3 regions of the Sphingomonas sp. GW821-FHT09E03 genome follow, and region 3 is predicted to be linked to each of the others. Evidence: predicted binding sites of a transcription regulator. Region 3 holds the regulator's gene; each other region holds the start of a gene.
What was found. Region 3 encodes LexA, which represses DNA repair genes until DNA is damaged. Its sites were predicted from a motif close to GTTCCNCNCTTGTTCT; they were not measured.
Positions count from the first base shown of each region.

Region 1: a site for LexA is predicted at 2,143-2,158, ahead of AC07M8_RS16480 (protein ImuA). Genes of this name have one in related genera too.
Region 2: a site for LexA is predicted at 2,803-2,818, ahead of AC07M8_RS10915 (DNA recombination protein RmuC). Genes of this name have one in related genera too.

Region 1 is NZ_JBWKOS010000010.1:35,550-41,295, forward strand. It holds gene AC07M8_RS16460 (DUF7146 domain-containing protein) at 1-228, shown strand, start outside; gene AC07M8_RS16465 (SOS response-associated peptidase) at 271-894, opposite strand; gene AC07M8_RS16470 (HU family DNA-binding protein) at 946-1,215, opposite strand; gene AC07M8_RS16475 (hypothetical protein) at 1,429-1,872, opposite strand; gene AC07M8_RS16480 (protein ImuA) at 2,234-2,938, shown strand; gene AC07M8_RS16485 (Y-family DNA polymerase) at 2,853-4,637, shown strand; gene AC07M8_RS16490 (error-prone DNA polymerase) at 4,634-5,746, shown strand, end outside.
Region 2 is NZ_JBWKOS010000004.1:119,144-124,889, forward strand. It holds gene AC07M8_RS10895 (long-chain-fatty-acid--CoA ligase) at 1-1,139, shown strand, start outside; gene AC07M8_RS10900 (MerR family transcriptional regulator) at 1,163-1,576, shown strand; gene AC07M8_RS10905 (hypothetical protein) at 1,742-1,915, shown strand; gene def (peptide deformylase) at 2,082-2,606, shown strand; gene AC07M8_RS10915 (DNA recombination protein RmuC) at 2,904-4,346, shown strand; gene AC07M8_RS10920 (TrmH family RNA methyltransferase) at 4,350-5,150, opposite strand; gene AC07M8_RS10925 (HPr family phosphocarrier protein) at 5,207-5,479, opposite strand; gene AC07M8_RS10930 (PTS sugar transporter subunit IIA) at 5,476-5,746, opposite strand, start outside.
Region 3 is NZ_JBWKOS010000004.1:256,707-262,452, reverse strand. It holds gene gltX (glutamate--tRNA ligase) at 1-674, opposite strand, end outside; gene AC07M8_RS11560 (ComEC/Rec2 family competence protein) at 967-2,943, shown strand; gene lexA (transcriptional repressor LexA) at 3,242-3,922, opposite strand; gene AC07M8_RS11550 (molybdopterin molybdotransferase MoeA) at 3,993-5,183, opposite strand; gene moaC (cyclic pyranopterin monophosphate synthase MoaC) at 5,241-5,717, opposite strand; gene trpC (indole-3-glycerol phosphate synthase TrpC) at 5,714-5,746, opposite strand, start outside.

The DNA of each region.
Region 1 (5,746 bases), on a different contig from region 3:
GGGACGCCGACATGGGCGCTGGGCGGTGTCGAACGGCTAGCCTTCGTCGCGATCCCGGAGAAGGTCCGCCGTGTGATCGTTTACGGTGACCGGGGCCGTGCGGCCGACCGCCTGCTCGAAAAGGCACGCGATCACCTGACAGCGAACGGGCGCGAACTCATCAGCCGCGTGCCCGAGCATCACGACGACTGGAATGATGCCTGGCGCGCGCACCGGCGAAGTGCATGAAAGCGCAGCAGCGGATGCTGGATCGTGGGGATTATGAGCGTGTCAGCCGAGCCGCATCAACTGGGAAGGGTAGGGGGCGACGAGCCCCTTCAGATCGTCCCATGGTGCCGATAGCCAGCGATCATAGTCGTCGTCGTGAAGGACCACCGGCATCGCCTTTGGATGGATCGGCGCGACGATCGCATTCGGCTCGGTGGTCAGGAATCCGTAAGCATTCCCGCGCTCGGTCGGTCGCCAGATTCCGGCAAAGGCAAAAATCGGGCGGCTAGGCACGTCGAACCAGTGCAGCGGCTTCTTTCCGTCCTCGCCAGGCGCGATCCCGAACTCGGAGAACGCCGTTACCGGCACCAGGCAACGGCGCGCCGGCGTTGTCAGCATCGACCGCCAGAAGCTCGAGTTGAGATTGCGCACGTTGGTCACGTATTTGGTGAGCTTTACGCTTGGGTCGCGCTTGCTCGGCACCTGGGTCGGTACACCCCACTCCATCCGTTCGATCTTCCGGTCGGTGCCGTCCTCGATGACCACTTGGCCGAAGAAGGGCGTCTTCTTGCCCGTCGGAAAGATGTCGGGAGCCGGGTACGTCTCGTCGGGCTCGTAAGGCGGGCGGATGCCGAACGTCGCGGCTATCTCCGCCTGTTTCGCCGTCAGCCTGTATCGATTGCACATCCGAGCACCCTATCGTGGTGCCGGCAAGCTTCGCCCGCCGGCACTCTGGTCTTAGAGCTTGTCCTTCAGGCCCTTGGCGGGCGTGAACGAGACCTTCTTCGATGCAGCGATCGTCATCGCCTCGCCGGTCGACGGATTGCGGCCCTGGCGCTCAGGACGATCCTTGACGGCGAATTTGCCGAAGCCCGCGATCGAGACCTCTTCGCCCTTTGCGGCCGCGCTTGCGATCTGGTCGAACACGGCGGCGATTGCGGCCTTGGCCTCTGCCTCGCTCGTGCCTGTCGTCCCAGCGACGCCCTTCGCCAGTTCACCGATGTTCATGCTACTTACTCTCCCTAGTGGATCTGGCCGGACCTTAGCCGTGCCGAGCGCCGATACAATGATGCTCCTCGACGATGTGCATGTCGCGGGCGCCCGCCTAATGGTCCGCAAACTGGCTAATCATGACGTGGTCGAGGTGTATCAGCCCGGGTGCGGGCAGGGGGCGATCGCCGAGCTGGCGCCCGAGCCAACGCAAAGACTTCGGCCGGGTTTCTAATGCGCGCTGCGCTCTCGCGTGACGCGCGGATCTTCATACAGGTCGCGGATTGCGCGCAGGCGAAAGACGTTCCACCAGCGCTGCCATCGATGCTCGGCCGCATCGTGGATCATATGGCAACGCTGGCAGAGCGCCGCGAGATTGCCGGGCATGCTGTTGCCTGGATCGTGATCGAGATGCGCACAAGCCAGCACGACATACGTCGTTCGTACCGACGCCAGAATGAAGCCGCCTTTGAGCGCGATCCGCTTGCCACGGCCGGAGCGCCAACACACGGCATCGGCATCCCACCAGCGACCATCGCCAAGATGTGCGACCCGACGCATATGCGGCCTCGAGCAGTGCTCGCAGCGCGCGCCGGCCCGATCGAACCGGATCACGTCCGACAGCTGGCGCCAGTCGATCGGGTAAAGCCAGCGGTTTTCAGGGCGGATCGGCATCTCGATTCTATGAGTCAGCCGATGGCAGAACGAAAGCGAAATCTTCTCGGTTTGTTTTTGGTCTGTTGTGTAACCGTTCCACGCGGTGCGTACCGTCAGTTTTCGTGGCGGCTGCCCGTGATCGTGCGCGGCGATACTGGCAACTCACTCGAAATCGCGCCGTAGAGCGCGTGTTCGTTACGACTCCGTACCGTCCGGCCCTTGGCTGCGGTCAAGCGCAAAGACTCGATCTGGCAGACATAAATCCGTTGACCAAGCGTCGGCGGTAACGGAACATAAAGCGAACACGTAGAGTCTAGCCACCATGTCAGCCGTCCTCGATTCGCTTCCTCAAAGCATCGCGCACTTACGAAGCATCGCGATGCCGCTCGCCGATTACCGGGTCCTGCCGTTCGGGGTTGGTGACCTGGACAATCGTCTGAACGGGGGAGGGCTCCGGGCTGGAGCGTTGCACGAGGTTGCGGCACGGACCTGTTCGCTGGTCGACGATGCGGCTGCCACGTTGTTCCTTGCCGGTATCGCCGCGCGAGAAGCGCGGAACACGCGTGCCCCGGTGCTTTGGGCAAGCTGCCGGAACGATCTCTACGCCCCCGGCTTGGCGCAAGCAGGATTGTGCTCGGCGAACGTGATCTACGCCCAGCCCAAGGACAACGCCGCGCTTCTGGCGGTTGTCGAGGACGCGATCCGGGATGGTACGCCGGCAGCGGTGGTGGCCGAGGCGGCAAAGGTTTCGATGGTCGCCACGCGCCGCCTGCAGCTTGTCTCGGCGGAAGCCGACATTCCCGTACTGCTCCTGCGCCGTTGGCGGGGCCGATCGCAAGACCCGCTCGGCGAGCCCTCCGCTGCCTGGACGCGCTGGCGGGTTGCCAGCGCCCCGTCGCAGCGGCTCAAGGTTGCCGGGGTGGGACGCGCCCGTTGGTCGGTCGAGCTGGCGCGTCAACGCACCGGCGGGTCCTTCTCATTGATCGTGGAGGGGTGCGATGAGACGGGTTGTCTCGCTGTTCCTGCCGCACTTGGCCATCGAGCGGCTGAGACGGCTGGACCGGCACGCCACGCCGCGGCCTGAGCGCTTAGCGCTCCACCTCCCGATCGACGACGATCCGGGTGAATGCTCTGTCCCCAGGGGTGGCGGATGGCGGCCGGGTGCGCGCTGGGCGCGGGCGCAATCCCCGACCAAGGTCGAGGTTGCCGGCAAGATTGCGGCGCTTCCGGCGCATGCGAAGCCGCCCATGCGCGAACTCGGGCGGCGATCGGAAGCCGCGAGCCATCCGTACAAGAGCCAGTCGGTCACCCGACCGGCCATGATCGTGACACGGCCCGCAACCGCTCATGCTCCGCTGGCGCTTGTCGGCAAGGTCGGGCGGCGTGAGGAAGTCGTGGCGGCGTGCGCTGCGGCGGCCTCGCTCGGTATCCATGTCGGAATGGCCGCTACCCATGCCCGCGCTCTGGTGTCCGATCTCGACTTCCGGCCCGCCCAGCCAGAGGCGGACGCGGTCCTGCTCGATCGCTTGGCGCTGCTTGCCGTTCGGCGTTGGTCGCCCATTGCGGCCGCGACGCCGACCGATGGCCTATGGCTTGACCTCGCCGGCTGCGATCACCTCTACGGGGGAGAAGAGCGCTTTTGCCGACGCCTGCGCGCCTTCTGCCAGCGCGCCGGATTCACGGCGCGCATCGCGGTCGCCGACACGCCTGGTGCCGCACACGCGCTCGCCCGGTACGGCCGGGAAGATCTGACGATCGTGCCGGCCGGTGGTACGGTCCAAGCGATATCGCCGCTTCCGATCGCCGCCTTGCGACTGACCGGCACGGCGCTCAGTGCGGCCAAGCGGTTCGGTTTCGAGACTATCGCAGACCTTTTGCCGGTCGCGCGCGGCCCGCTTGCGCGGCGGCTGGGCCTGCCCGCCATCACCCGGCTCGATCAGGCGCTCGGTGGCGTGGCGGAGCCGATCACGCCGCGCGAAGATGTCACCGTTCCAGCCGTCGAGCGCCGCCTGCTCGAGCCGATCGGCACGGCCGAGGCGATCGCACAGGTGATGGAGGATTTGCTCGGCGATTTGGCCGTGGTGCTGCAGGCGAGGGGGCTCGGTGCGCGATCGCTCCGACTGACGGGGCTGTGTGTCGATGGAACCGAACAGGTGGTTGCGGTCGGGACATCGCGGCCGACACGTGATGTCTCCCATCTCTTGCGCCTCATGAAACTCAGGATCGAGCGCATCGATCCCGGACTGGGGCTTGAGCAGTTCCTGCTGGTGGCACCGCATACCGAGCCGCTCGATGCAGTGGATCTCGGCGCAGTGCTAGCTGGCGAGGTTCTGGTGCGCGATCCCGCGCGCCTCGTCGATGTCGTCGCCGGCCGCATCGGCCCGAATGCGGTCTATCGGATCGCGCCGATCCCGAGCCATGTACCCGAGCGAGCGGTCGCGCGCGCCGACCCGGTCGAGATGCCGGCAGGGTGGCCGACATGGCGGCGGCCGGTTCGGCTCTTCGCCAGGCCAGAGCCCTTATGGGGCGTCATTGCGCTGCTGCCCGACCAACCGCCGCGGCGCTTCGAGTGGCGTGGCGAAGCGCACAAGGTCGTCGCCGGCGATGGCCCCGAGCGGATCCACGGCGAATGGTGGCGCCGCGACGCCGAGACCTGGGCGGTTCGGGACTATTACCGCGTCGAGGATGAGGCAGGCGGCCGTTTCTGGGTATTCCGGCGCGGCGACGGCACACATGATGATACCGGCGATCTCAGCTGGTGGATCCACGGCGTGTTCGCATGAGCGCGCCCTATGTCGAGCTTCAGGTGCTCACCCATTTCTCGCTGCTGCGCGGCGCGTCGAGCCCCGACGAGCTGTTCGCGGCGGCGGCAGTGCTCGGGTATTCCGCGATTGGGATCAGCGACATCGGTACGGTGGCGGGCGTCGTGCGCGCCTGGGAGGCGCAAAAGGCGACCGACGTCCGCTCGATCGCGGGTACGCGTGTCGATCTCTCCTGCGGGCGCCGCCTGATCCTTTATCCGACCGATCGCCCCGCCTGGTCACGGATCACACGGCTCCTGACCGTCGGGAAGAAGCGGGCGGGGAAGGGGGGCTGCCTGCTGCACTGGCACGACCTTGAGCCATGGTCGGAGGGAATCATCGCTATCCTGCTACCGGACGAGGCGGATCAGGCGAACCTTGCGGCACTTGCCGACCTGAAGACGGTTTACGGCCGACGCGGGTACATGGCGCTGTTCCAGCGACGGCGGCCGGACGACGCTGTCCGTATCGATACGCTGGCTAGGCAGGCTGGCGGCGCCGGGGTTCGCGCGGTCGCAACCGGTGACGTCCTCTACCATGCGCCCGAAGCCCGCCTTCTGCAGGACGTGGTTACGGCCGTGCGCGAGAAGTGCACCGTTGATGAGCTCGGCTACCGCCGTGAGATCAACGCTGATCGCGCGCTCAAATCACCGGAGGAAATGGTCCGGCGCTTTCGTGATTATCCCGATGCGCTGCGCGCCAGCGTCGATATCGCGCGGGCTTGCACCTTCGATATTGGTGAGCTGTCCTATCAATATCCCCACGAGCGGCTGATCGACGGCCTGAGCGCGCAGGACGCGCTGCGGAAGTTGGCCACCGAGGCGGTCGAGCGGATGTTCGATGGCAACGTCCCGGCCGCCTATACCGACCAGATCGGCCACGAGATGAGATTGATCGGCGAACTGGGTTACGCGCCCTATTTCCTGACCGTCTATGCGATCGTCCGCGAAGCACGTCGCCGCGGCATCCTGTGCCAGGGCCGAGGCTCGGCAGCCAATTCGTGCGTGTGCTTCGTGCTCGGCGTCACCTCGATCGATCCGATCAAGCACGAGCTTCTGTTCGAGCGCTTCGTATCGGGCGAACGGCGCGAG
Region 2 (5,746 bases), 140 kb from region 3:
ACGCGGTGCATCTGCCCTTCACCGCCTTGCTCGCCAATGACGGCAAGCCTGCGCCGGTCACGGTCGCGCCCGACGATGTCGCCGTGCTTCAATATACCGGCGGCACCACCGGGCTGCCCAAGGCGGCGATGCTCAGCCACGCCAATCTTGTCGCCAACACTGATGCGATGGTGATTCATGTCGGTGGCGAGAGCGACGAGCAGGATCGCGTGCTCGGTGTGCTGCCGCTGTTCCACGTCTTCGCGCTCACCAACGTGCTCAATTTCGCAATGCGCACCGGCGCCGAGATGATCCTGCTGCCGCGCTTCGATCTCAAGCAGCTGCTCGCCACGCTGAAGCGTACCCGGCCGACCTATTTCCCCGCGGTGCCGACCATCTACAATGCGCTGAACGGCGTCGCCGAGAAGCAGACGCTCGATCTCTCCTCGATCAAGGTGTGCATTTCGGGCGGCGCACCGCTGCCGCAGGAGGTCCGCCAAGCGTTCGAGACCTTTACTGGCGCCAAGCTGGTCGAGGGCTATGGCCTGTCGGAAGCTTCGCCAATCATCACCTGCAACCCGTTCGAGGGGATCAACAAGAAGGGCTCGGCCGGGCTGCCGTTCCCCGGCACCACCATCGAGATCCGCGATCGCGAGGATCCCACCCGGATCATGCCCGCCGGCGAGAAGGGCGAGATCTGCGCGCGCGGCCCCCAGGTGATGCAGGGCTATTGGCTGAAGCCCGACGAGACCGATGCGGCATTTGTCGATGGCGCGCTGCGCACCGGCGATGTCGGCTATCTCGACGCCGACGGCTATCTGTTCCTGGTCGACCGGATCAAGGACATGATCCTGTGCGGTGGCTACAACGTCTATCCGCGGATCATCGAGGAAGCGCTGTACGAGCACCCGGCGGTGGTCGAGGTGGTGGTGATCGGTGTGCCCGACAAATATCGGGGGCAAAGCCCCAAGGCGTTCGTCACCTTGTCGTCGCCCGATGCCGCCACGCCCGACAGCCTGCGTGACTTCCTCCGCGACAAGATCAGCAAGATCGAGCTTCCGCGCGAGATCGAGATCCGCGACAGCCTGCCCAAGACGTTGATCGGCAAGCTGTCCAAGAAGGAGCTGGTCGAGGAAGAACTCGCCAAGGCGGCGTCATAAACGGCGTGGGGGAAGGGCAGGCTATGGACGAGGGCGCCGATCTGAAGGGCATCCAGGAGGTCGCCGATTTTCTCGGCGTCACGCCGCGGACGCTGCGCTTCTACGAGGACAAGGGGCTGATCGAGCCGTGCCGGATCGGCACCACGCGGGTGTATCGCCGCCGCGAGGTCGCGCGCATGCAGCTCATCCTGCGCGGCAAGCGGCTCGGCTTTTCGCTCAAGGACATCGAGGAGTTCCTCGACCTCTACGATGCCGATCCGCAGCACCTCGAACAGATGCGCGCGCTCGCCGCGCGCTGCCGCGAGCGCATCGTCGAGTTCGAGCAGCACCGCATCGCGCTCGACCAGACCATCGCCGAGCTCGCCAAGATCGAAGCCGAGGCGCTGGAGCGTGTCCGTTCCGATGGCCACGCGGCGAGGAAGGCGGCGAGCGGCTGACCGGTCCGCCGCCACACTCGTCATCCTCAACTCGTTTCAGCATCCATGGCCCGTCACTGCCGGCAAGCGCGGGCGATGTGCAGGCCCTGGATGCTGAAACAAGTTCAGCAGGACGGGCAGAGAGGCTAGGCTCCCGCGATTGATCACGATGGCGAAAGCTTCACGATGCGTACGCGCCTCAGCATCTGCGCCCGCAAACAGCGCTATGCGACCGCGGCGGATGCGCTGATCGTCGCCCGCGCGGCCGCTTATCCGCTGCGCCCCTACCGATGCGACCGCTGCCAACGCTTCCATCTCACCAGCCGCACCAAGGGCAAGCGCCCGCCGCAGCCGAGCTAGCCGGCCAGGTCCGTCGCTTGCCCCCTCCGTTCCGCTCGAGCGACGTCGAGAAACCGGGCCGGTGTCGGACTGGGTCTATCAACGGTGCCTGAACGGCCGGACAGGCGAGCGTTCACCAATCCCCGCTCGCTTGACGACCTTCGGCCCACATCCTAGCTGAACGGCCATGGCCGTTCTCCCCATCGTCGAAGTCCCCGACGCGCGTCTTCGTGTCGTCTCCAAGCCCGTCGAGGCCGTCACCGACGCCACGCGTGCGATCGTCGCCGACATGATCGACACCATGTACGACGCCCATGGCATCGGCCTCGCTGCGATCCAGGTCGGCATCGATCAGCGCATCCTCGTGATCGATCTGCAGGAAGAGCAGGGCGAGGACGAAAAGCCGATCCGCGACCCCCACGCTTATATCAATCCCGAGATCCTCGAGCTCAGCGACGAGACCTCCACCTACAATGAAGGCTGCCTGTCGATCCCCGAGCAATATGCCGAGGTATCACGGCCCGCCCGCTGCCGCGTGAAGTGGCTGGACGAGCAGGGCGAGGCGCACGAGCGCGAACTCGACGGCCTGCTCGCAACCTGCATGCAGCACGAGATCGACCATCTCAACGGCGTTCTGTTCATCGATCACGTCAGCCGGTTGAAGCGCGACATGCTGCTGAAGAAGCTCGCAAAAACCCGCAAAGCCGGGTGATCGGGGGCGGCCGCGCGCCCCTTGAACACCGTCAGCCAATAAATTCCGTCACCCCAGCGAAGGCCAGGGTCTCCTCGAGGCCAGGCACATCGCCGTCCCAGGGAGATGCCAGCCTCTGCTGGTATGATGACGAGGGGCGACGCCCACCGCTAAGCCCGCGGCGCCACCCCCAAATTCCCCCTGTCCTACACACCACGTTCGATCTATGTTCCTCACCGCCGGTGGCAGGACTCCGCCTCGGCCGGCGCCGTGCACCAAGTGCGATATGCGCGAAGTTAGACAAGTTTGGGGATTGAAGTGGGCCAGTTGATCATCGTCGCCATCCTCGCCGCGGTCGCCGGCCTGCTGGTCGGCTGGCTGCTCGCCAGCCGCCGCAACGGCACGCTCGCCGCCGATCTCGCGGTCGCCCAAACCCGCGCCGGCGACGCCGATCTCGCCCGTCAGGCCCGTGACGCGGTGGAGCGCGAACGCAACGAGGCAATGCGCGAGGTCGCGAGCCTGCGCGCCCAGAATGCCGAGCGCGCCCAGGTCGCCGATCGGCTGCGCGTCGATCTCGACGCCACCCGCGCCGATCGCGACGCGCTGCGCACCGATTACGCGACGCTCAAGGCGCAGGGCGAGGCGTTCGAGGCGCGGCTGATCGAGCTGCGCGAGGCCAAGGAGGTGATGGCCGCGCAATTTGGCGACGTCGCCAACAAGTTGTTGAGCGATGCGCAAAAGGCGTTCCTCGAGCGCGCCGATGCCCGCTTCAAGCAATCCGAGGAGCTCGCCGGCCAGAACCTCAAGTCGATGCTCCAGCCGGTCAACGATCGCCTGCTCCGCTACGAAGAAGGCGTCGCCAAGGTCGAGGCCGAGCGGCGCGATGCGTTCGGCGACCTCAAGGGCCAGATCGAGCAGATGCGGCTCGGCCAGGAGCGGGTATCGGGCGAGGCCGCCAAGCTGGTCAACGCGCTACGCAACGCCCCCAAGGCACGCGGCCGCTGGGGCGAGCAGCAGCTGCGCAACGTGCTCGAGACCTGCGGGCTTGCCGAGCACACCGATTTCGCGATGGAGGTCAGCGTCTCGGACGGCGAGGGTGGTCGCCTGCGCCCCGACGCGATCGTTCGCGTCCCCGGCGGCAAGTCGCTGATCATCGACGCCAAGGTCTCGCTCAACGCCTATCAGGACGCGTTCGGCGCGGTCGACGACAGCGAGCGGCTCGCCGGGCTGGTCGCCCATGCCGCCTCGATGCGCGCGCACGTCAACGGCCTCGGCAATAAGAGCTACTGGCAGCAGTTCGAGGATTCGCCCGAATATGTCGTGATGTTCGTTCCCGGCGAGCATTTCCTCTCCGCCGCGCTCGAACATGATCCGACGCTGTGGGACTTCGCGTTCGACAAGCGCGTGCTGCTCGCGACACCGACCAACCTCATCGCCATCGCCCGCACCGTCTCGGCGGTATGGCGCCAGGAGAAGCTCGCCAAGGAGGCGCGCGAGATCGGCACGCTTGGCAAGGAGCTGTACCAGCGGCTGGTGGTGATGGGCGGCCATGTCGCGCGGCTCGGCAAGAACCTCGATACCGCGATGGGGGCCTACAACTCGTTCGTCGGCAGCCTCGAAAGCCAGGTGCTCACCAGCGCCAAGCGGTTTGAGGCGCTCAACATCGATACCGGCGGCAAGTCGATCGAGCCGCTGCCGCTCGGCGAACAGGCGGTCCGTCCGCTCACCAAGCTCGAGGTGCTGCCCGACGCCGCGGCGTGACGGTCAGCCGCGCTGCTGCGCGAGCACCTCATAGGCCATCACCGCGGTCGCAACCGCCGCATTGAGGCTGTCGGCCTTGCCGTGCATCGGGATCTTGACCAGGAGGTCGCAGGCATCGGCATAGTCCGCGGGCATGCCCTGCGCCTCGTTGCCGGTGAGGAGGAAGGTCGGCGCGGCATAGCGGGCGGTGCGATAGTCGTGGCTGGTGTCGAGGCTCAGCCCCACCAGCTGCCCCGGCCCCTCGCGCAGCCAGCCGAGGAACGCCTCCCAGCCGCTGCGCACCACCGGCACGGTGAACAACGCCCCCATGCTCGCGCGCACCGCCTCGACCGAGAAATGATCGACCGATTCGCCGATCAGGATCAGCCCGCCCGCGCCGACCGCATCGCCGGTGCGCAGGATGGTGCCGAGATTGCCCGGGTCGCGCAGCCGCTCGGCAACCAGCCAGATGCCGGCACTGTGCCGGTCGAGGTCGGCGAGGGTGACCTCAAACTCGTCGAACACGCCGACTACCGCCTGCGGATTGTCCTTGCCCGACAGCTTGGAGAGGATGTCCGGTGTGGTCTGGATCGACTGGCCGCCATTGGCCTCGACATCGATCGACAGCGCATGGACCAGCGGATGGTCGGCGCTCGCCGCGGCGTAGAACAGGGTGCGGGGCAGGCGGCCGGTGTCGTGCGCCTCGGTGAGGATCCGCAGCCCCTCGGCGAGGAACTGCCGCGCCTCGCGACGGTGGCGCTTGTCGCGCAGGTCGCGGACGTGCTTGACGAGCGGATTTGAAAAGGCGGTGATCTCACGGGGCATCGCTTGCCCCTAGCCAAGTGGCGCCGAGAGCGGAAGGCAGGGCGGCAGACGCCGGATCAATCCTCGCCGAACTTGGCCTCGACCAGCTCGCACAACGCCCCCACCGCCGTCTCGGCGCCGTCGCCCGTCGCGCTGATCGTGATCTCGTCGCCCATCGCCGCTCCGAGCATCATCAGCCCCATGATCGAGGTGCCGGTGACCGCGCCGTCATCCTTGCTCACCTTGACCTCGACCGGCTGGGTGGAGGCGAGGGTGACGAACTTGGCGCTGGCACGCGCGTGCAACCCGCGCTTGTTGGTAATCAGCACCCGCCGCGTGACGTCGCTCACGCCGCCGCCTCGCCGAGCACTTCCGACGCCACCGAAATGTATTTGCGTCCCGCTTCACGAGCCGCGGCGACCGCGTCGACCACCTTCATCGACTTGCGCGCCGAGCCGAGCCGGATCAGCATCGGCAGGTTCATCCCCGCGATCACCTCGACTTGGCCACGCTGCATCAGCGAGATGGCGAGGTTTGACGGGGTGCCGCCGAACAGGTCGGTGAGCACGATCACCCCACGCCCCGCGTCGACCGAGGCGATTGCCGCGGCGATGTCT
Region 3 (5,746 bases):
CGGTAGATCGGCAGCTGCCGGAACGCATTGTTGAGATGATCGTCGCCGCGGATCACGTGGGTCACGCCCATGTCGTGGTCGTCGACCACCACGGCGAGCATATAGGTCGGCGTACCGTCGGAGCGCAGCAGCACCATGTCGTCCAGTTCGGCGTTCTGCACGGTGACAGCGCCCTGCACCTGGTCCTGGATCGTCACCGCGCCCTCGCGTGGTGCCTTGAGGCGGACGACGAATGGCGCGCCCTCCTGCGCCTCAGCGGCATCGCGATCGCGCCACGGCGAGCGGATCCTCACCGGCTTCTTGGCGGCCTGTGCCGCCTCGCGCTGCGCGGCGATCTCGTCGGCGGTCATGTAGCAGCGATAGGCATAGCCGGCCGCGACCATCTGGTGAGCGACCGCGGCATGGCGATCGGCGCGGGCGAACTGGAACACGGCGTCGCCATCCCAGTCGATCCCCAGCCACGTCAGCCCGGCAAGGATCGCGTCGATCGCCGGCTGGGTGGAGCGCACCCGGTCGGTATCCTCGATCCGCAACAGGAAGGTGCCGCCGTGGTGACGCGCGTACAGCCAGTTGAACAAGGCGGTGCGCGCGCCGCCGAGATGAAGATAGCCGGTCGGCGAGGGGGCAAAGCGCGTGACGATGCGCGCGCCGCCGCCCGAAACGGGGGCATCGATGTCGCCGGACGTTGCCGGTGCGTTTTCAACTATTGCGCTCAACCGCGCCTGCTCCCAATCTTCGCTGGTGATGGCCAAGTCAGCCGTGGCGGCCCCTAGCACGCGCCCCTGGCGCCTTCAAACGCCGTGGCGGCCCTCATGGTCCCGCGCTGCGACATCTGCGTCGCTCGAAGCCTGGCTCGAAGCCGAGCGTGATCAGCTGATCCTCTGGCTGCCGGTCGCGCTCGGAATCGGGATCGGCCTGTGGTTCGTCCTTCCGAGCCCGGCTGCCTGGCGGCAGGCGATCGCGACGATGACGGCGGTCGGGCTCGGCGGGCTGGCAATCGGGCGCCATGGTCGCGCGGCACGGGCACTCGCGGTCGCGGCGTTGACCGTCGCGCTTGGCATCGGGCTGGTCTGGTGGCGCGCCGATCGCGTGGCGGCGCCGGTGCTCGCCCGCCCGGTGATCGCCACCTTCACGGCCAAGGTCCTCGGTATCGAGCCGCTCGCCGCGCGCGAGCTCGTCCGGTTGACCCTGGCCCCGGCGGCGGACGCCTCGCTGCCGCCTCGCCTCCGCGTCAATCTTGCCGCGGCCGACGTACCGGGCGGCCTTGCTCCCAAGGCCGTGATCAGCCTCCAGGCGCGGCTGATGCCGCCGCCCGCGGCGGCGGTGCCCGGTGCCTATGATTATGCCCGTGTCGCCTGGTTCGCGGGGATCGGGGCCACCGGCCGCGGCTTTGCGCCAGTCAGGGTGATCACCCCCGGTGGTTCCGGGTCGGGACTGCGCGCCGCGCTGACCCGTCACATCACGGCGCAGCTACCCGGCAGCGCCGGTGGGATCGCGGCGGCGCTCGCCACCGGCGACGAAGGCTCGATCGCGACCGATGATGCCGATGCAATGCGGCGGGCGGGGCTTGCCCATCTGCTGTCGGTCAGCGGTCTCCACATCACCGCCGCGGTCGCCGCCACCATGTTGCTCGTCACCCGGTTACTGGCGCTGTTTCCTATTATGGCCTTGCGGGTCCGCCTGCCGGTGGTGGCGGGCGTCGCCGGCGCGCTTGCGGCGATTGGCTACACCCTGCTGACCGGCAGCCAGGTGCCGACGATCCGCTCCTGCGTCGCCGCGCTGCTGGTGCTGGTGGCGCTGGCGCTCGGCCGAGAAGCGATGACGCTGCGGCTGCTCGCCATGGGGGCGCTGGTGGTCCTGCTGCTGTGGCCCGAGGCGCTGGTGGGGCCGAGCTTCCAGCTATCCTTCACCGCCATCGCCGCGATCGTCGCGCTGCACGAGCATCCATGGGTGATGGCGCAGGTTGCCGCGCGTGAGGAGGGCAGGGCGCGCGCGCTGGCGCGCAGCACCGCCTCGCTGCTCGTCACCGGGCTTGCCGTCGAGCTCGCGCTGATGCCAATCGCCGTGTTCCACTTCCACAAGGCCGGCCTGTATGGCGCGCTGGCCAATATCGTCGCCATCCCGCTGACTACCTTCGTGATCATGCCGCTGGAGGCGCTGGCACTGTTTGCCGATCTCGCGGGGGGCGGCGCGCCGCTGTGGTGGCTTGCCGAAGGTGCGCTGCAGGCTCTGCTGTGGATCGCGCGCACCGTCGCCGCAGCGCCAGGCGCCGCGGTCGCGTTGCCGGCGATGCCCGATGCCGCCTTCGGGTTGATGATCGGCGGCGGCTTGTGGCTGATGCTGTGGCGCACCCGCTGGCGGGCGCTCGGGCTGGCCCCGCTTGCCGCCGGCGCGCTCTGGGCGCTCACCACCCCGGCGCCGGACCTGCTCGTTACTGGCGACGGGCGTCATCTGGCGATCCGCACCCCCGCGGGGCTGGCGCTGCTCCGCGATCGCGCCGGCGATTACACCCGCAGCATGCTCGCCGAGAATGGCGGCGTCGATGGCGAGCCGCTGCTGCTCGCCGACCAGCCCGCGGCACGCTGCAGCCGTGATCTGTGCATCACCGATGCCCATCGCGGCGCCCTGAGCTGGCGGATCATGGCAACCCGCAGTGCCTATCCCGTGCCAACCGAGGATCTGAGCGTCGCCTGTGCCGGCGCCGATATCGTCGTCAGCGAGCGCTGGCTGCCGCGCCGCTGCACGCCGCGCTGGCTGCGGCTCGACAAGCCAGTGCTGGCGCGGACGGGCGGCGTCGCGGTAACGCTGGTAACCGGAAAAGTGGCAACGGTCCGCATGCGTGGCGACCGCCACCCCTGGCTTGTGGCGCCGACCATTGCGCCAGCGCGTCCGAACTATGAATTCTGGCCCCGCCGCCGCTCGTCGCCACCTCGTCCACGGTGACCACGACTGCCGCCCGGATACCCCGATCATCCTGAACCTGTTCCAGGATCCATGGTCAGAGCTGTTCGCGAGCGTGCGGCACGCGTCGGCCATAGATGCTGCAACAAGCTCAGGATGAAGAACAGGGTAAAGAGGTGGTTGGCCGCGCACTTACCCCATCGTGTCAGCCTCGGCACACTAGAGAGATAGCAGCATTAGCGACGATCAGGGCTCAAGAGACACCGGGCACCAAGCCTGCCGCTCCGTCACCCCACTACATCAACTTCGTCACGATCAACCATCGGCCGTGCCACCACCCTCAATCGTAGCGGCGCAGGATTCCCGACAGCTTACCCTGCACCCGTACATGCGACGGCGCATAGCGCTGCGGCTGATAAGCGCGGTTGGCCGGATCAAGCCGGACCATCGCACCTTCGCGGCGGAAATATTTGAGCGTCGCCTCGCTGTCCTCGATCAGCGCCACCACGATCTCGCCGTCGCGCGCCGTTTCCGTCCGGCGGATCAGCGCGAAATCGCCATCGAGGATGCCGGCCTCGACCATCGAATCGCCCGACACCTCGAGGGCATAATGTTCACCCGAACCGAGCAACGCGGCCGGCACCGCAAGCATCGAACTGCCTTCGAACGCCTCGATTGGTACGCCGGCGGCGATGCGGCCGTGTAGCGGGATCTCGATCACGTCATTGGCCGGCGTCGGGGCCGTCGCGCGAACGTTGCTGGTGCGGGCCGGTGGCGTGGCCGGAGTCGCTACCTTGCGGTCGCCGCGCTCGGGCATCTTGACCACTTCCAGCGCCCTCGCGCGATTGGGCAGGCGGCGGATATAGCCACGTTCCTCGAGCGCGCTGATCAGGCGGTGCACCCCGGATTTCGACTTGAGGTCGAGCGCTTCCTTCATCTCCTCGAACGACGGCGACACGCCAGTCTCTTCAAGGCGATCGTGAATGAAGCAGACGAGTTCGTGCTGCTTGCGGGTGAGCATGGCGGTCCTTCCGTGCCAGAACAGACGCGGAACTTCTAGGGAACGCCCTGACGTCCGTCAAGCGCGCTGATCAGGCGATGACGAGGATTTCCGCCGAGTCGCCGGCCACCGCCGGCGATGCTCCCGTGGCACGGACGATCAGGCAGTGCGACCGCGCCAGGGTAAGCAGCATCGAGCTATCCTGGATGGTGGAGGCATAGACTCGACCGTCGCGGATCTCGGCGCGCAGAAAGTCGGTGCGCGGGCCGTTGGCGGGCAGGTCCTCGCCGAGAATCGCCGTGCTGCTGCGCGGCATCGGGTAGGTGGCGCCGCCAAGCCGGGCGATCATCGGCTTAACGAACAGGATCGCGGTGACGAAGGCGGATACCGGATTACCGGGTAAGCCGAGTACCACCGTGGCGCCGAGCCGACCCGCCATCATCGGCTTGCCAGGCCGCAGCGCGATCCGCCAGAAATCGATGCTCCCGCCCGCGGCCTCGAGCGCGGGCCGGACCAGGTCGTGGTCGCCGACCGAGGCGCCGCCGGTGGTGACGAGGAGGTCCGCGTCGACGGCGGCAAAAGCATCGCGCAACGTCGCAAGATCGTCTGGAAGGATACCGAGATCGACGATGTCGACCGGCAGATCGGCGAGCATCGCCGCCAGCATCGCCCGGTTCGATTCTGGCAGTGCAGCAGGATCGTGCGGCGCGCTGGTGTCGCCGGGCTGGACCAGTTCGTCGCCGGTCGCGACCAAGGCTACCCGCACGCGGCGGTTGACTGCGAGGCTCGCCACCCCGCCGGTTGCCGCCACCGCGATTCGCGCCGGGGTAAGCCGCTCGCCGGCGCCGATCAGCCGGTCGCCCTCATGGAAATCGAGCCCGCGCTGCCGGGTGTTGCGGCCGAGCGCCGGCGGGCCTCCGCCGGTAAGGTGGATGCGATTCCCGTCGCGGCTCACCTCCTCCTGGACCATCACCGTATCGGCGCCCGCGGGCATCGCCGCGCCGGTGAAGATCCGCGCAGTCTGCCCCGCAGCGATTCCGCCTGCATAGGGCCGCCCGGCGGCGCTCTCGCCGACCAGCGTCCAGGGGCCGGGAAGATCGGCGAAGCGGATCGCATAGCCGTCCATCGCCGACAGATCGGCCGCGGGCTGGGTGCGGCGGGCGAGTACATCCGCGGCGGCCCAGCGGCCCGCGGCGGCGGCGAGCGGCACGGTCTCGGCGGCCACGGGCGTGGCGAGAGCGAACAGGCGCGCTTGCGCCTCGGCGATGGGGAGCAGGGTCACGCTCTGGCGGTGGGCGCGGATTGCCGGCGGGTCAACATGGCAGATCCCTGCGGCGGGTCAGGTGCGTGGCGCGTGCCATGCGCCCGACTTGCCGCCGACCTTGCTCAGCAGCCGCACACCATCGATGACCATCGCCTTGTCGAGCGCCTTGGCCATGTCATAGATCGTCAGCAGCGTCACCGAGACAGCGGTAAGCGCCTCCATCTCGACGCCGGTCTTGCCATCGGTCCGCGCCGTCGCGGTGGCGGTGATGCTGTCGTCACCAAGCTCGATATCGATGGCGACGCGCGTCAGCGGTAGCGGATGGCATAAGGGTATGAGCTCGGCGGTCTTCTTGGCGGCCATGATCCCGGCGACCCGCGCGACCGCGATCACGTCGCCCTTCTGCGCGGTGCCGCCGCGGATCGCCGCGAGCGCTTCGGGGCTCATCGCGATCCGCCCGGTCGCGACCGCCTCGCGCGACGTCGGCGCCTTGTCGCCGACATCGACCATGTGCGCCGCGCCCCCGGCATCGAGATGGGTGAGGCCGCTCATCCCACCAGCGCCCGCGTCGCCGCTTCGAT